Regions from separate parts of the Pseudoalteromonas rhizosphaerae genome, predicted to be linked through region 1. Evidence: predicted binding sites of a transcription regulator. Region 1 holds the regulator's gene; each other region holds the start of a gene.
What was found. The regulator sigma-54, encoded in region 1, starts transcription at its own class of promoters, with help from an activator protein. The targets are predictions, from matches to a motif close to GTTGGCACGNNNNTNGNNT.
Positions count from the first base shown of each region.

Region 1 (4,062 bases):
TACCTATGATATGGACCAACAGCTGATCAGTGCTGAAAAAGGCGCAAGCTCAAACGATCGCGTACACACTATTTTGGTACCTGTTGACAGTAAAAAAGACAAACCTAAAGGGCAGCCATGAGTATATTAAAAGCTGAATTTTTAGCAAAAAGCTATAAAGGTCGCCAAGTTGTAAAAAGCGTGGGTTTAGAAGTTAGCGCAGGCAGCATTGTTGGCTTACTGGGTCCTAATGGCGCAGGTAAAACCACCACTTTTTATATGATTGTGGGTTTAGTACCTAGCGACAAAGGTAAAATAAGTATTGATGATAATGACATCACTTTACTGCCAATGCACAGTCGCGCACGGTTAGGGATTGGCTACTTACCACAAGAATCATCCATCTTTCGTAAGTTAACTGTTTATCAAAACCTGATGGCTATTTTAGAAACTCGTAAAGAGCTGAATAAACAAGCCAGAGAAGAAGCACTAGACAGCTTACTTGATGAGTTTAGCATTCAACATATTCGCGACAGCCAAGGTATGGCATTATCTGGTGGTGAACGTCGTCGAGTTGAAATTGCACGCGCTTTAGCCGCAAATCCAAAATTTATCTTACTTGATGAGCCTTTTGCTGGCGTTGATCCTATTTCAGTGTTAGATATAAAGAAGATTATTGAACACCTTAAAAACCGTGGTATTGGCGTACTTATTACCGACCACAATGTACGAGAAACCCTTGATGTTTGTGAAAAAGCCTACATAGTTTCTCATGGGGAGTTAATTGCATCAGGTACCCCTGAGCATGTACTTGCCGACCAAACAGTCCGCGATGTTTACCTGGGCGAGCAATTTAGGCTATAAAGCCACGCTCGGCTAAGTATCTGCTAGACTTAACGATGATAACAATAAAAGGATTGTTAGAGATACATGAGGCAATCACTCCAGCTGCGCATGGGCCAGCAACTTACAATGACACCACAGCTGCAACAAGCAATTCGCTTATTGCAACTCAGTACATTGGATCTCCAGCAAGAAATTCAAGAAGCACTCGACAGCAATCCATTGTTAGAGCTAGAAGAGCATGAATATTCAGACGACACGGCTGGTAAAAACGAACAAAAACAAGACAACGATGACTTAACTGTTAGTGCATCAGCAGACGACAAGCCCAGCGAATATGAACAAGAAAGTAGCGAAGCATTAAGTAAAGAGACTTTAAGTGACGAAATGGCTATGGACGTCACCTGGGACGAATACATGAGTGCTGCGCCAAATACGTCATCCGGCCCAATGCCTGAAGATGAGTCAATTTATCAAGGTGCTTCAACTGAAACCCTGCACGAATATCTGATGTGGCAATTACAGCTCACACCTTTTAGTCCAACCGATGAAGCTATTGCCATTGCGATTGTTGAAGCTGTTGACGATTCAGGTATTTTAACCTTGAGCTGCGAAGACATCGCAGAGAGCTTAAATCAAGGTAATAACGAAGAAGAAATCGAACTAGACGAAGTGCAAGCAGTGTTAAAACGCATTCAGTTATTTGACCCTGTTGGTATTGCTGCGCGCAGCCTACAAGAATGTTTATGTATTCAATTAAATCAATTTGATCCTGCAACTCCTTGGATTAGCGAGACTAAAATGATTTTAACTGATCATATCGATTTATTAGCTAGTCGTGACTATCGCACTTTGATGAAAAAGACTAAGCTTAAAGAAGATGAGCTGAAAGAAGTAATGACATTGATCCACAGCCTTAATCCAAAGCCTGCGGATACTATAGTACGCGAAGAGTCAGAGTATGTTATACCTGATGTTTCGGTGAAAAAAATTAAAGGTCGCTGGGTGGTTGAACTTAATCCAGACAGCATGCCAAAAATTAGAGTGAACAGCCAATATGCGGCAATGTCACGCTCAGTAAAATCAAGCACTGACAGCCAATTTATACGTTCGCATTTGCAAGAAGCTAAATGGTTTATTAAAAGCCTAGAAAGTCGTAACGAGACGTTACTCAAAGTAACTAACTGCATTGTAAAACAACAGCAGGGATTCTTTGAGCATGGCCCTGAAGCAATGCGACCTATGGTACTAAACGACGTTGCTGAAATGGTTGAGATGCACGAATCAACAATCTCTCGCGTAACGACACAAAAGTACATGCATACCCCCCGTGGTATTTTTGAGTTAAAGTATTTTTTCTCAAGTCATGTAAGCACTGAGAACGGCGGCGAATGCTCTTCGACAGCTATTCGAGCATTGATCAGAAAATTGATCAGTGCAGAAAACTCAGCGAAACCATTGAGTGATAGTAAGATTGCAGATATATTGGCAGAGCAAGGTATCAAAGTAGCTAGACGGACTATTGCAAAATACCGCGAGTCACTGGCTATTCCACCGTCAAATCAACGTAAAAGTTTGATTTAAGGCGTAAAATCACAAGAGGAAAATGCTTATGCAACTAAATTTAACTGGTCGTCACGTAGAAATTACTGATTCATTAAGAGACTATGTAAACAATAAGTTTGCCAAGCTTGAAAGGCATTTTGATCATATCAATAATGTCCATGTTATTCTTGATGTAGAAAAACTAAGCCAAAAAGCAGAGGCCACATTACATGTCAGTGGCGCTGAATTATTTGCCTCGACTGAGCACCAAGACATGTATGCAGCTATTGACGGACTAATCGATAAACTTGATCGTCAAGTAATTAAACACAAAGAGAAGCACGCTCGACACTAACACTATGAAATTAAGCTCACTTATTTGTCAGGACTGCAGTAAAGCTGCGGTCCTTTTTAATAGCAAAAAACGGATCATTGAATTTATAAGCCAATTGGCTCATGAACAACTCCCTCAGCTATCACAACAAGAAATCCTCAACGCACTACTATCGAGAGAAAAACTAGGTAGTACCGGTATTGGTCGTGGTATTGCTATCCCTCATGGCCGTATGAGTGGTGTTGAAAACCCGCTAGCAATAATTTTAGTGAGTGAATCACCGGTTGATTTTGATGCGATTGATAATCGCCCAGTTGATATATTTGTAGCCCTCATCGTACCAGATGGTGACAGCCAACTTCATTTGAAGACGTTAGCCACAATTGCTGATAAACTCAATAACAAAGATTTTTGTAAACAACTACGTAGCGCAAAAACAGACCAAGATTTGTATCATGTAATTGCAGCTCAATCGTAGTCATACCAATTGTATTGTATTGAATTAGAGAGTAATTATTGCAACAGGGAAATAGCTCTAGAACAAGGTGGAAATTATGAGATATAGTTGTTCTATATAAATAATTTTAAACAAAGTTAGTGGGTTATTTAACAAGCAAGAATGAGCATGTTTTTAATAAAATTGGTATTAAATGAAGGAGAATTTACATGGAGTTAATCATCATCAGTGGGCGTTCTGGCTCAGGTAAATCTGTTGCTTTACGTGTTGTAGAAGATCTTGGCTATTATTGTGTAGATAATATTCCAGTTAACTTATTACCGTCATTAGTACGCAGTGTCTCTGATAATTACGACAAAATTGCCGTCAGTATCGATGTTCGTAATTTACCGAAAGAGCAGGAAGAATTTAACGACATTCTTGAATACTTGCCTGGTTTTGCAAATCCGACGCTATTTTATTTAGACAGTGATGATCAAACCCTGATCAAACGCTTTTCTGAAACCCGCCGCTTACACCCATTATCTTTGGATTCTTTGCCACTGGATTTAGCCATCAAGCAAGAAAAAGTGTTGCTTGATGTATTAACTACTCGTGCTGATTTCATGCTTGATACCACAGATCTCAGTGTCCACCAGCTTGCTGAGTCAATCCGTGAAAAGATTTTAGGGAAAAAAGATAAAAAACTAATCATCACCTTTGAATCATTTGGTTTTAAGCATGGTATTCCAAAAGAAGCCGATTATGTATTTGATGCACGTTTTTTACCTAATCCACACTGGGAGCCTGAGTTAAAACCGCTCACAGGCCTGGATCAACCAGTAAAAGATTATTTAGCCAGTCACAGTATCGTGCAAAAATTCACTTGGCAGATCCAAACCTTTGTACAAACTTGGTTACCGCA
Region 1 covers NZ_CP118496.1:5,066,196-5,070,257, forward strand. Annotated here, with positions in the region: gene lptA (lipopolysaccharide transport periplasmic protein LptA) at 1-121, shown strand, start outside; gene lptB (LPS export ABC transporter ATP-binding protein) at 118-843, shown strand; gene PVK79_RS22120 (RNA polymerase factor sigma-54) at 910-2,406, shown strand; gene hpf (ribosome hibernation promoting factor) at 2,435-2,722, shown strand; gene ptsN (PTS IIA-like nitrogen regulatory protein PtsN) at 2,727-3,179, shown strand; gene rapZ (RNase adapter RapZ) at 3,368-4,062, shown strand, end outside.

Region 2 (4,062 bases), 1.5 Mb from region 1:
GAATTTTACGTTCTTCTGGTGTGGTTAAAGCCCGCATAATTGGCGGCTGAATAATTGGCACCAACGCCATATATGAGTATGCAGCTACGGCGATAGCACCCAATAAATCAGGAGCAAGTTTTGAGGCTAAGAAGATTGCCGTCGGGCCATCTGCACCACCTATGATCGCAATTGCTGACGCATCTTGTAAAGAAAACTCAAAACCTGGTACATAGTTTAGTAAAATTGCGCCAAACAAGGTTGCAAAAATACCAAACTGAGCTGCAGCACCTAGCAATAACATACGAGGATTAGCTATCAAGGCACTAAAATCAGTGAGTGCACCAACACCCATAAATATTAATAATGGGAATACACCGGTATCAATCCCAATATGATAAACGTAATACAGCAAACCACCGGGGTCTGATAAGCCCGCTACGGGGATATTTGTTAATATTGCCCCAAAGCCAATTGGTAATAATAATAACGGCTCAAAGTTGCGCGCAATTGCCAGATACAACAATAAACACCCTACTGCGATCATAATAAGCGCAGGAAATGTAAAATTAGCAATACCTGTTGCTTGCCAGAGGTTTAATAATGCTTCCATCCTCTGCGCTCCTAAGCTAGTGCTATCATAGCGTCACCCGTTGCCACTGAATCACCTTCAGCAACAAGAATTTCAGCAATAGTACCGGTGTGGGTTGCACGAATTTCAGTTTCCATTTTCATCGCTTCCATGATGATCACTACATCGCCTTCATTTACCGTTTGACCCGCTTTCACCTTGATTTTAAAGATGTTACCAGCAAGTGGAGCGTTAAGTGTTTCGCCGGAAGCAACTGACGCCGATTGTGGAATATGCTCACTATCTTTAAGTGTTACTTCTTTAAGCTCACCGCCTTGTGCAACCACTACATCATAAACTTTACCATCTACTTTTACGCTGTACTGCTCTGCTTTTACTGTGTTGCTGTTACTTTTTTTATTACTAACTGGTTGTTCTTTATTAGCAGATTCAGCACTTGGTACAGCTTCGAAAGCATCTGGGTTATTACGATTTTTAATGAATTTTAACCCAATGTGTGGGAATAATGCATACGTTAACACGTCATCAATCTGCTCATCCGCTAAGCTTAAGCCTTGCTCTTTTGCTTCTTTTAATAACTCAGCTTGGAGTATTTCTAGTTCTGGTTGCAATAAATCAGCTGGGCGGCAAGTAATGACTTCTGCGCCATTAAGTACGCGCTCTTGTAATTCTTTATTCATCGGCGCAGGAGTTACGCCATACTCACCTTTTAGCACTCCGGCAGTTTCTTTGGTGATAGTTTTATAACGCTCGCCCGTCAATACATTTAATACTGCTTGTGTACCAACAATTTGTGATGTTGGTGTAACTAACGGTAAATAACCTAAGTCTTCACGTACACGTGGGATCTCAAGTAATACTTCATTCAATTTATCCGCAGCACCTTGCTCTTTAAGCTGGTTTTCCATATTAGTTAACATGCCACCAGGCACTTGCGCTAATAAAATACGGCCATCAACACCTTTTAAGCTGCCTTCAAACGCGGCATATTTTTTACGAACATCGCGGAAATAAGCTGCAATCTCTTCGAGTTGATTTAAATCCAGCTCAGTATCACGTTCAGTACCTTCAACAATCGATACAATCGTTTCAGTTGCGCTGTGTCCGTAAGTCATACTCATTGATGAAATTGCGGTGTCAAGCATATCAATACCTGCATCAATCGCTTTTTGGTAAGTAGCAGTACTTAAACCTGTTGTGGCATGACACTGCATTGCAATTGGAATAGAGACTGTTTCTTTTAACGCTTTGATTAACTCTTCTGCATCGTATGGTTTAAGCAAACCAGCCATATCTTTAATACAAATTGAATGACAGCCTAACTCTTCAAGCTGCTTGGCAAGCGTTAACCACATATCAAGTGTATGAACCGGGCTTACTGTGTACGAAATTGTACCTTGTGCATGTGCGCCAACTTTAATCGCAGCTTTAATAGCCGTTTCAAGATTACGAACATCGTTCATCGCATCAAAAATACGAAACACATCAACACCATTTTTGTGCGCTCGCTCTACAAATTTTTCAACAACATCATCTGCATAATGACGATAGCCTAAAAGGTTTTGACCACGTAATAACATTTGCTGTTTAGTATTTGGCATAGCTTTTTTAAGAGCACGAATACGCTCCCAAGGATCTTCACCCAAATAACGAATGCATGAATCAAAAGTAGCCCCACCCCATGATTCGATCGACCAGTAACCTGCATCATCTAATTTTTGTGCAATCGGTAGCATGTCATCCAAACGCATACGCGTTGCTAATAATGATTGATGCGCGTCTCTAAGTACTAATTCTGTTAATTTTAATTTAGCCACAAGTCATCCCTTATAGTTTTTGTTTATTTTTGTACTGAGCTATGGCAGCACTTATCGCAGCGATGTGTTCACTTGGTACACCGGGTGCTTTGATCGATGGTGTCCGCGTTGGCATTACAACCGGCTGTTCAAAGCGGCTCGCTAATTTAGACATAGCGGTAATTGCTGCAATCAACAACGAAAGAAAAACGAAAACTCCCACCATCCCAGTGAGCATTAAGTTTGCTGCAGTAGCAAGTAATTGACCTATATCCATTCTGCCCCCCCCCTGAGTATTCTTACCCACCCGAAAGATAGGTAAAAAATCACTTTATTTAAATATTTATGCAATAATCATATCAAAGAAACAGACCAAGTCCAACACTTTGTAAATTGGTAAAACCAATTAATATAAAGCTAACATATCTTCAGCAAAGTTAACACACTGCTTTTTACTATAATTTAATAGGATATAGATGATAAAAATACTGAATATAGCTATAACTTATAAGTGAAATCTAATCTGCACCTTAATAACTTACCAACCGAACTACTCAACAACTGTTAAATTAATGAAAAAGCACTCAACATGAAATTGGTCTTACCAAAAAATCATGCTAAAATATTTATTTTTCAGGACGCCGAGTATAAGTTACAGATAAAGCTGTAAATAATTCCCACCTAATTCATGAAAATAAATAAAATAAACACTATCCAATTGATAATAAAGGATTTAAACACATGGCATGTAACTGGCATTATTTACTCTGAACAAATTAACAAACCAAGGAGACGACAATGTTACGCTGGACAATTACATTTTTAGTTATTGCGCTTATTGCTGCAGTGTTAGGTTTTGGTGGTATCGCAGGTGCCGCAGCAGGAATTGCTAAGATTATCTTTTTTATCTTTATTGTATTGTTAGTTATTTCACTCGTTTCAGGTGCGTTGCGCGGCAATGTCCCTAAGTGATAACAATTTATTTTAAATAACAACACATTTATTAATTTTACAAGGAATTACATTATGAAATCGACAACTATTAAAACTGCTGTGATCGCTTTATTCGCTAGTTTTTTTATCATGGGTTGTGAAGACAATCATGCAGAAGAGGCCGGTGAACGCATCGATGAAGCTGTAACCGACGTACAAAACAAAGTAGAAGACGCCTGTGAAGAAGTAAAAGAAGGCGTTAACGCTAAAGAAACTAACTGTTAATCCAGTTAGATACAAATAATAAAAAACGACTCTTTTGAGTCGTTTTTTGCATTTTAAGAGAAGTTAAAATTAAGCTCTCGCTTCTAGCATTAGTCGCTTCATGTCACGTACTGCTTTATCTAATCCATCTATGGCTGCACGCGCTATAATTGCGTGACCAATGTTTAGTTCGTAAATCTCTTTCATAGCAGCAATCGGTTTCACGTTATGATAATGAAGTCCGTGGCCGGCGTTTACTATCAAACCCAAACTTGCTGCATACTTTACACCTTGATGAATATGCTCAAGTTGTTTTTGTATCTCAGCATCAGTTTGCGCATCCGCATAAGCGCCAGTATGAATTTCAACATATGGGGCATTACAGGCTGTAGCTGCATCTAGTTGTGCTTTGTCTGCATCGATAAATAACGACACTTTTATACCGGCGTCAGTTAATTTTGCTGTCGCGGCTTTAATCTTATCTAGATTACCAACAAC
Region 2 covers NZ_CP118496.1:1,194,949-1,199,010, reverse strand. Annotated here, with positions in the region: gene PVK79_RS05290 (sodium ion-translocating decarboxylase subunit beta) at 1-592, opposite strand, end outside; gene oadA (sodium-extruding oxaloacetate decarboxylase subunit alpha) at 604-2,388, opposite strand; gene PVK79_RS05280 (OadG family protein) at 2,399-2,644, opposite strand; gene PVK79_RS05275 (DUF1328 family protein) at 3,166-3,339, shown strand; gene PVK79_RS05270 (hypothetical protein) at 3,394-3,585, shown strand; gene pdxJ (pyridoxine 5'-phosphate synthase) at 3,655-4,062, opposite strand, start outside.
Region 2: the regulator sigma-54 is predicted to act here: its motif matches at 3,108-3,126, upstream of PVK79_RS05275 (DUF1328 family protein).

Region 3 (4,062 bases), 890 kb from region 1:
ATACGCCTTCGTGAGATTGCTGCACTTGATTGTAAGCATGATATTACCGAGCGAGTAGGATTGTTGATTTCTGATGTTGAAATGCCAGAAATGGATGGTTATACCCTAACCGCTGAAATAAAAGCAGATCCAAAGTTAGCCCCCTTACATGTTATTTTACATACATCGCTCAGTGGTGTATTCAATCAAGCGATGATTGAAAAAGTGGGTGCTGATGACTTTATAGCTAAGTTCAATCCGGATGAGTTAGCTACAGCAGTGAAAAAATGGGTTCATTGTGACTAATTTGAAAAGGCGGTGTTACTTTGGAAAATAAGCATTTACAGCAAAGCGAGTACGATCAGTTTCGCTCTTTTTTAGAGCAACAATGTGGCATTGTTCTGGGAGATAATAAGCTTTATTTAGTCAAAAGCAGGCTTGCTCCGCTAATGGTTCGTTTTAATGTTGAATCATTGTCACAATTGGTTAGTAAAACACTGAGTCCGCATGAGCGGCAGTTACGTGCCGCAGTCGTTGATGCTATGACGACCAATGAAACTTTATGGTTTCGGGATCAATACCCGTTTGAACTATTGCAAAGTAAGTTATTTCCGGAACATAAAGAGTTACGTCGTCCGTTGAAAATTTGGTCTGCGGCAAGTTCATCGGGACAAGAGCCATATTCTATTGCTATGTCGGTTGCTGAGTTTCAAGCTAAACAGCCGGGTGTATTAAAAATGGGCGCGCAGATAATCGGCACTGATATTTCTAATACTATGTTAGATATGTGTAAGCATGCAGAATATGACTCCCTTGCTCTAGCTAGAGGGCTGTCGGTAGAGCGCAGGAAAAAGTTCTTTAAAGATAGTGGCAACGGCATGGCGCAAGTAAACGACTCAATAAAAAAATTAGTGAGTTTTAGACATCTTAACTTATTAGATTCATACGCGCTAATGGGCAAGTTTGATATTATTTTTTGCCGCAACGTGCTGATTTATTTCGCACCAGAGGTTAAAGCCAAAATTATTGCTCAGTTTGCTCAAGCACTAAATCCTAAAGGGTATTTATTTTTAGGCGCATCAGAGTCTATGTCAGGGTTAAGTGACGAATTTGACATGGTACGCTGTAATCCAGGTATTATTTATCAAAAGAAATAGCTTACCAGCGTATTTAACGCGCTAAAACACAAGTTACTCAAATCTCATCGGTAGTAAAACCGAATCTTGAATACTATAAAACGATGTGGCTCCACATCGTTTTTCTTTTTAAATCAAATGATTAAACGAACCATAAAACATCAACCTAATTGGCTCAACTTTTGCATTAATCATCTTAAGTCAATTTTTTGGAGATGGTTATGGCTATCAGTTTTGATAAAGCATTTGGGGTTCATCCTCATGCAATGTTGATCCGTTCGCAACGTGCTGAGTTATTAGCAACCAATATCGCTAATGCTGATACGCCGGGCTATAAAGCGAAAGACATCGACTTTGCCTCAGCATTGAAAGCGGCAAAAAGCCACCAACAAGGCGGCAATAACATGGTAACAACTAACCCAAACCACATTGCCGGTGGCAGTCGTTATGTTGGTAATAGTGAAATGTTTCGCTCGCCAAATCAAGCAGATACAGGTGATGGCAACTCGGTTGATATACAAGTGGAACGAAACTTGTATACAAAGAACTCATTAGAGTATCAGGCAAGCCTGCAATTTATGAGTAGTAAAATTAAAGGCCTTAAAAAAGCCCTCGGTAGTCAAGGAGCCTAAGCATGAGTTTATATAACGTTTTTGATATTTCAGGTAGTGGTATGAGTGCGCAAAATGTGCGTTTGAACACAACCGCGAGTAATATTTCAAATGCTAATAGCATTAGCTCAAGCCAAGACAAAACTTACCGGGCGCGCCACCCTGTTTTTGCAGCTGAACTGATGAAAGCATCAGAATCAAGCGGTAATGTTCAGGGGTCGTCTGTTGGCGTTAAAGTGTTAGGTATTGTAGAGAGTAATAAACCATTACAAATTGAATATAACCCTAATCATCCTAGTGCGGATGAAAACGGTTATATCTACAAACCTAACGTTAATGTCGTTGAAGAAATGGCTAATATGATTTCTGCCTCACGCTCTTATCAAACCAATGTGCAAGTTGCTGATGCAGCGAAGCAAATGTTAAGTAAAACACTGTTGCTTGGGCAGCGGTAATTGAGGAAAGATTATGAGTAACGATATCAGCAGCACATCGTCAACTTATTTAGATTCGATTAAGTGGCAAGATAAACAGGTTAGCAGTGATAAGAAAAGTGATGCGTTAACCCAAGAAGATTTCTTCTCATTGTTAACACAGCAACTGTCGTTTCAAGATCCCAGCAAACCAGCTGACAATGATCAAATGATCGCGCAGATGACAAGTTTCACCATGGCTGAAGGTATCTCAAACCTTAATAGTAATTTTCAGTCATTAGCCGCATCGATGACATCTAACTCAGCACTACAAGCATCGACTTTAGTGGGTAAACAAGCATTACTAGAGTCTAATACATTAGACCTAAACGATGTTGGTAGCGCTAAAGGAACCGTGGTTGCAGAAGAGCCTGTAGAAAACTTATTTCTACGAATTGAAGATTCATCTGGTCAGTTGGTGCGTAGTATTGATTTAGGTGCGCAATCAGCGGGCGCTGTCCGTTTCGAGTGGGACGGCATGAATGATAATAAAGAACGTTTACCACCAGGTGAATATAAAATTAAAGCTGAAGGGCAGTTAAATGGTGAGTACACGGCTTTACCTATAGCTACTTTTAAGAATATCGAGAGTGTTAATATTAATGGTGCAAACGGCATTATTATAAACACTAAAGAAGGTGCGGTTAGGCTAGCTGACGTTGCAGAAATCGCGTAAAAATTTTAATTATTAGTTAGCCACAGGCTAAACATTGACAGATTAGAGGTGAATTATGAGCTTCAATATTGCATTAACTGGCATTGCTGCCGCACAAAAAGACTTAGATGTAACAGCAAATAATATTGCTAACGTAAATACGGTAGGCTTTAAAGAGTCACGTGCTGAATTTGCTGATGTATACGCATCTTCGGTATTTAGTTCAGGCAAGACAAAAAATGGTGATGGTGTACAGACAACTATGGTGGCACAACAGTTTCACCAAGGTTCACTAAAGTTCACTCAAAACTCATTAGATTTAGCTATCACAGGTGAAGGTTACTTTGCCATGAGCCAAGATTTAGGGGCACAAGATTTTACTTATTCGCGTGCAGGCGCATTTAAACTTAATAAAGATAACTTTATTGTTGATGCTAAAGGCAATTACTTGCAGGGTTTTCCTGTTGATGAAGCTACAGGTGATACAACATCGGTAAGTTTAAGCACGTCATCAGCGTTACAGATCCCTGATTCATCAGGATCACCGCGAGCTACGACGAATGTTTACTCGTCGTTTAACTTAGACTCGCGTGCAACCTCGCCGTCAATAACTACTTTTGATCCTACAACGAGCGCATCATATAATAGCTCAACATCAACAACAGTATACGACTCGTTAGGTGAGCCGCATGTTTTACAGTTTTTCTTTGTTAAAACAAATTCTACAGTAACGGGTAATGATAATGAGTGGCAAACTTATGCGACCTTAGATGAAAAGCCATTTAGCCCTGCAGGTGTTGAAGAGACTGCTCCTCCTTACACACCATTATCAACCTTTCAGTTTGATTCTAGTGGTAAGCCATTAAACACAGATGGTGTCGCGAATACAGATAACACATTCAATCCATTAGCAATTCCAAGCGGTGCTGGTGCGGCAGTAGGGCTATCTGATTTATTAACAAATGGTGCCAGCTTCCCTGAAAATGTTACTGTTAATTGGCGCGATGAAGCGGCCACTGATAATAAAGTCCCGACTCAATATGCTAGTCGTTTTGAAGTTAAAGCACTTGAGCAAGATGGTGCTACTGTTGGACGTTTAGCCGGTATTGATATTGGTAGTGATGGTAAGATTGTCGCTTCATACAGTAATGGAGATACCTCATTCTTAGGGCAAGTAGCGATGGTGCGCTTTTCTAACTCACAAGGCT
Region 3 covers NZ_CP118496.1:4,177,530-4,181,591, reverse strand. Annotated here, with positions in the region: gene PVK79_RS18080 (chemotaxis protein) at 1-285, shown strand, start outside; gene PVK79_RS18075 (CheR family methyltransferase) at 306-1,136, shown strand; gene flgB (flagellar basal body rod protein FlgB) at 1,337-1,747, shown strand; gene flgC (flagellar basal body rod protein FlgC) at 1,750-2,181, shown strand; gene PVK79_RS18060 (flagellar hook assembly protein FlgD) at 2,195-2,875, shown strand; gene flgE (flagellar hook protein FlgE) at 2,931-4,062, shown strand, end outside.
Region 3: the regulator sigma-54 is predicted to act here: its motif matches at 1,285-1,303, upstream of flgB (flagellar basal body rod protein FlgB).

Region 4 (4,062 bases), 2.2 Mb from region 1:
TGTGCCAAATGGGATAATACCTAATTTACAGTCTGTGTTTACCAAAACACTTGCCACTTCTGCCACTGTGCCATCGCCGCCGCAGGCGATGATCATATCTGGCTTATCAGCTATCGCTTGTTTGGCCAACACAATCCCATTTTTCTCGACTGATGTGATCATCACTTTTAAGTCATAATAAGCAGATAAACGCGCAACAATTAAATGCTCTTTTTGCTGCCATAACTTAGTGCCGGAAACTGGATTGGCAATTAATACCGCTTTATTTTTGATTAATAACTCACCCTTTCTATGGCGTTTAACTAGTTGACGCAGTTGGTGTTTATTTAAATTAGCGGTTTCGCGTGTTTCTTTTATTTGCGCAAGCACTTGATGTACATCAGCCTCCTTATTTTGACTGAGTAAATAAGCCGCCATCACAAACACCGATCGACCACGACCCAACGCGCAATGCACCACCACTCGACGATTATCTTTAATATGATGGGCAATCCAGTTAATCGCTTGATTAAGCTGCGAACGTGTTGGGACTCGATGATCAAGCACTGGGATATTTAAATAGTTTATGTTTTCTTGTGTTGATGACCATTCAAGTCCATCAAATTCACAGGTTACATCTAAAATCGCGGTAATACCGTTATCTTTTAAAGTATCTATATCTGAAGGGAATAACCGACAGGCTAAAAATAAGTGTTCGTTAATTTGTTGTAATGGCGGTACTTTATCGTGCTTTCGGCTCCACGCGTTATAAACTTGTGCCCCCAATAAAAAAGGTATGAAAGCCCAACGAATGTAAAACGGGATAACACCGTTTTCTCGTTTACGAAAAATTTTTGCAATATTAAAAAAATAGGCACCGCTTACCAGTAATAAAGATAAAGCCGTCCAATAGAATAGCAGCGAAAAATAGCTAGGGCTAACCTGCCACCCCATAATGATAAATACAATTGCCAATAATAAGTAACTTATTGCGGCCCACATAAACGCTCCTTTTGTCGTTAGTTATACCCAAATAGAAATGCAATCTATGCGCCACTAAAAAAATCAAATGGAAATAAATATTCATATATATTTCATAGTATTAAGATATCAGCTGATTAGTTTCGTGATACTTGCTGTGTATACATACGTTATTTTTACACACCTGTGCAGCTAACTTACACAGTTGAAAGTATAGATTATTAAATAACTTAGACCATAAAAAAGCCTAGGTTATAAATAACCTAGGCTTTTTATAAAAACATATCGTTTAACTTTACACGTCGATTTTGGTTAACCAGCCATGGGTGTCTGGTGCTTTACCCCATTGAATATCGTTAAGGGCTTGGCGCAAACGCATTGTCGTTGGCCCTGCTTCACCACTGCCCACTTTGTATTCTTTATCATTATGAATAAAAGTACCCACTGGGGTTAATACCGCAGCAGTGCCAGATAAAGCAGCTTCAGTACCCGGTTTTGCAGCACGCTCAAGTAATTCAGTGACTGTAAAATTGCGCTCGGATACTGTCATACCTAAATCTTTAGCTATGGTTAAAATACTGCTGCGCGTCACGCCATGTAAAAAGGTGCTATCTAGCGCTTTAGTAATAATTTCATTACCATCAATTAAAATAAAGTTTGCGGCACCAGTTTCTTGTACATCACCGCCTGGGCAGAATAGAATTTGGTCGGCTTGATGTTGCAAGCGTGCTGCCGTAATGGGTGCTAATGCGCTAGCGTAGTTACCACCGCTTTTGATCATACCCATGTGTGGGGCACAGCGCATACCATCTTCTTCTAACAATACTCGCAGCGCAGTCGCGCCACCAGCAAAGTAATCACCAACAGGTGATAATAGCACATACAATAATGAACTTAATGACGGCACAGCCGCTTTACCAATTGCAGCTTCAGTACCGATATGAGTTGGACGAATATACATAGAGCCCGGTGGTAACGGCGTTTCATCAGCATATTGGCGAACAATATCAATGATCATTTTTTCAAGCATGGCTCCATCAACTTCAGGTAAACTTAATAAATGCGAGCTTTGTTTCATGCGGGCAATGTTAGCGTCCATACGGAAAATATAAACTGAGCCGTCTTCATGGCGAAATGCTTTTAACCCCTCAAAACATGTACTTGAATAGTGAAGAACATGTGCACCAGCATGAAGTTCAATTTTATCTGACGGAACAACAGAGCTTTCGCTCCAAGCGTTATCAGTAAAACGTGCTTGAATCATCTGCGGCATAAATACGGTACCGAATGCGGCCATTTTAATCTCTCTTATGTGGTCTACTTTTACCCCATTGTATGACATTCATGCACCGTTTAACCATAACTAAAACAAGGCATTTATTGTAAGCAACGGGATTTTTTTGCAATTTGGTAAAATTTCAATTTTGTCAGCCATATTGTTTTACTTAAAAGAGTCATTAATCACTTCAAAACTTCGATTGTAAAACCTTGCTACCAAATAGCCGACGGAGCTTCTCAACTTGATAAGCCGTATTTTGCTGCTAGGCTAACTGGTGGAAAAGCATGAAAATAATAGTAAGCACCCATCATTTAGTTGGTTTTTTGCATCCAATTTACATCCTGAAACGTTTACCAACTGACAATAAAAATAGGAACTTTATGGAAACCGACGAATTATTACCTCTACTAAGTGCAACCGCACAGGGCAATAAACAGGCATTTGCTAAATTGTATAATGCCACAAGTGCAAAGCTGTTTGCGATCAGCTTAAAAATGTTAAGCAATCGTGCACATGCTGAAGAAGCGCTACAAGATGCATTTGTGAAAATTTGGCACAATGCATCTGATTATCAAGTAACTAAAGGCACTGTCATCAGCTGGATGATCAGCATTGTTCGTTATCGTAGCTTAGACTCTTTGCGCTATCATAAAGTCCGTAAAGAGCAAGCCCTAGATGACGACTCAGCAATCTCAGATGATTTAACTGACTCACCTTTAGCTATTGATTACGAAGATAAAAGTAAACTCGTTGATTGTATAGAGCAACTAGATGAACAGCAAAAACAGGCGATCCACTTAGCCTACTACAAAGGCTTGACTCACCGTGAGTTAGTTGATCATATTGATACTCCGCTTGGCACAGTAAAAAGCTGGATCAGACGCGGCCTGCAACAGTTGCAAAGGTGCTTAACGTTATGAATTATGACAATCAAAAACTCATCGATATGTTGGCGGCTGAATACGTGTTAGGAACATTAAAAGGCTCTGCTCGCAAACGCTTTCAACGTTTGATGCTCTCATCAAATCGTGTTCGAGAGGCGACCTGGATGTGGGAGCAACATTTAAATAATTTAGCCAGCTCAATTAAATCTGTGCCGCCAGATAGCCATGTTTGGGAAGCAATTTCACAACGTATTGACCCACAGCAAGTAGTATCGAACAATGTTATTCAACCTAAAACTGGTATTTGGCAAGCGTGGTCGTTAATTGCTACCGCAGCCTGTGTAGTATTAGCTTTGATTATTTGGCAGCCACAAACGCCTGTAGGGCAAAACACTCAGCAAATTGCACTGTTTAAAGATGCCAGCGAAAAACCATTATGGTTTATTGATATCAACGAGCAAGGCTTATCAATAAAAGCCAGCGAGCAGCTTACGGCAAGGACGGATAAAGATTATGAGCTGTGGATGATTTTAAAAGGGCAAGATATACCAATATCATTAGGGCTACTTCCTAAAGATGGCGTTAAATCAATATTGAAAGACCCACGTTTTAACGCGCAAGATATTGCCCTGTTAGCAATTAGTATAGAGCCAATAGGTGGCTCACCAAACGGCTTACCTAGCGAAGTACTTTACACTACTGAATTAATTTTATTGTAGTAAAACAATAAAAGATAGTTGAAAACCAGCGCAAGCTGGTTTTTTATTGTTTTAAAATCAAAACAATACAAATAAAAAGACATTTTATTAACTTTATTTACGTTTCTTTGCATCTAATTACGACCACCATGCGTTATTAACTATGACCACTATTTATTAAAACTAAAGGACAAAGTCATGAAAGCTTTAACTCCGTCAATATTAGCAGTTGTAGTATGCA
Region 4 covers NZ_CP118496.1:1,967,642-1,971,703, reverse strand. Annotated here, with positions in the region: gene PVK79_RS08425 (diacylglycerol kinase family protein) at 1-981, opposite strand, end outside; gene PVK79_RS08420 (branched-chain amino acid aminotransferase) at 1,256-2,257, opposite strand; gene PVK79_RS08415 (sigma-70 family RNA polymerase sigma factor) at 2,620-3,159, shown strand; gene PVK79_RS08410 (anti-sigma factor) at 3,156-3,842, shown strand; gene PVK79_RS08405 (DUF4331 domain-containing protein) at 4,020-4,062, shown strand, end outside.
Region 4: the regulator sigma-54 is predicted to act here: its motif matches at 1,019-1,037, upstream of PVK79_RS08425 (diacylglycerol kinase family protein).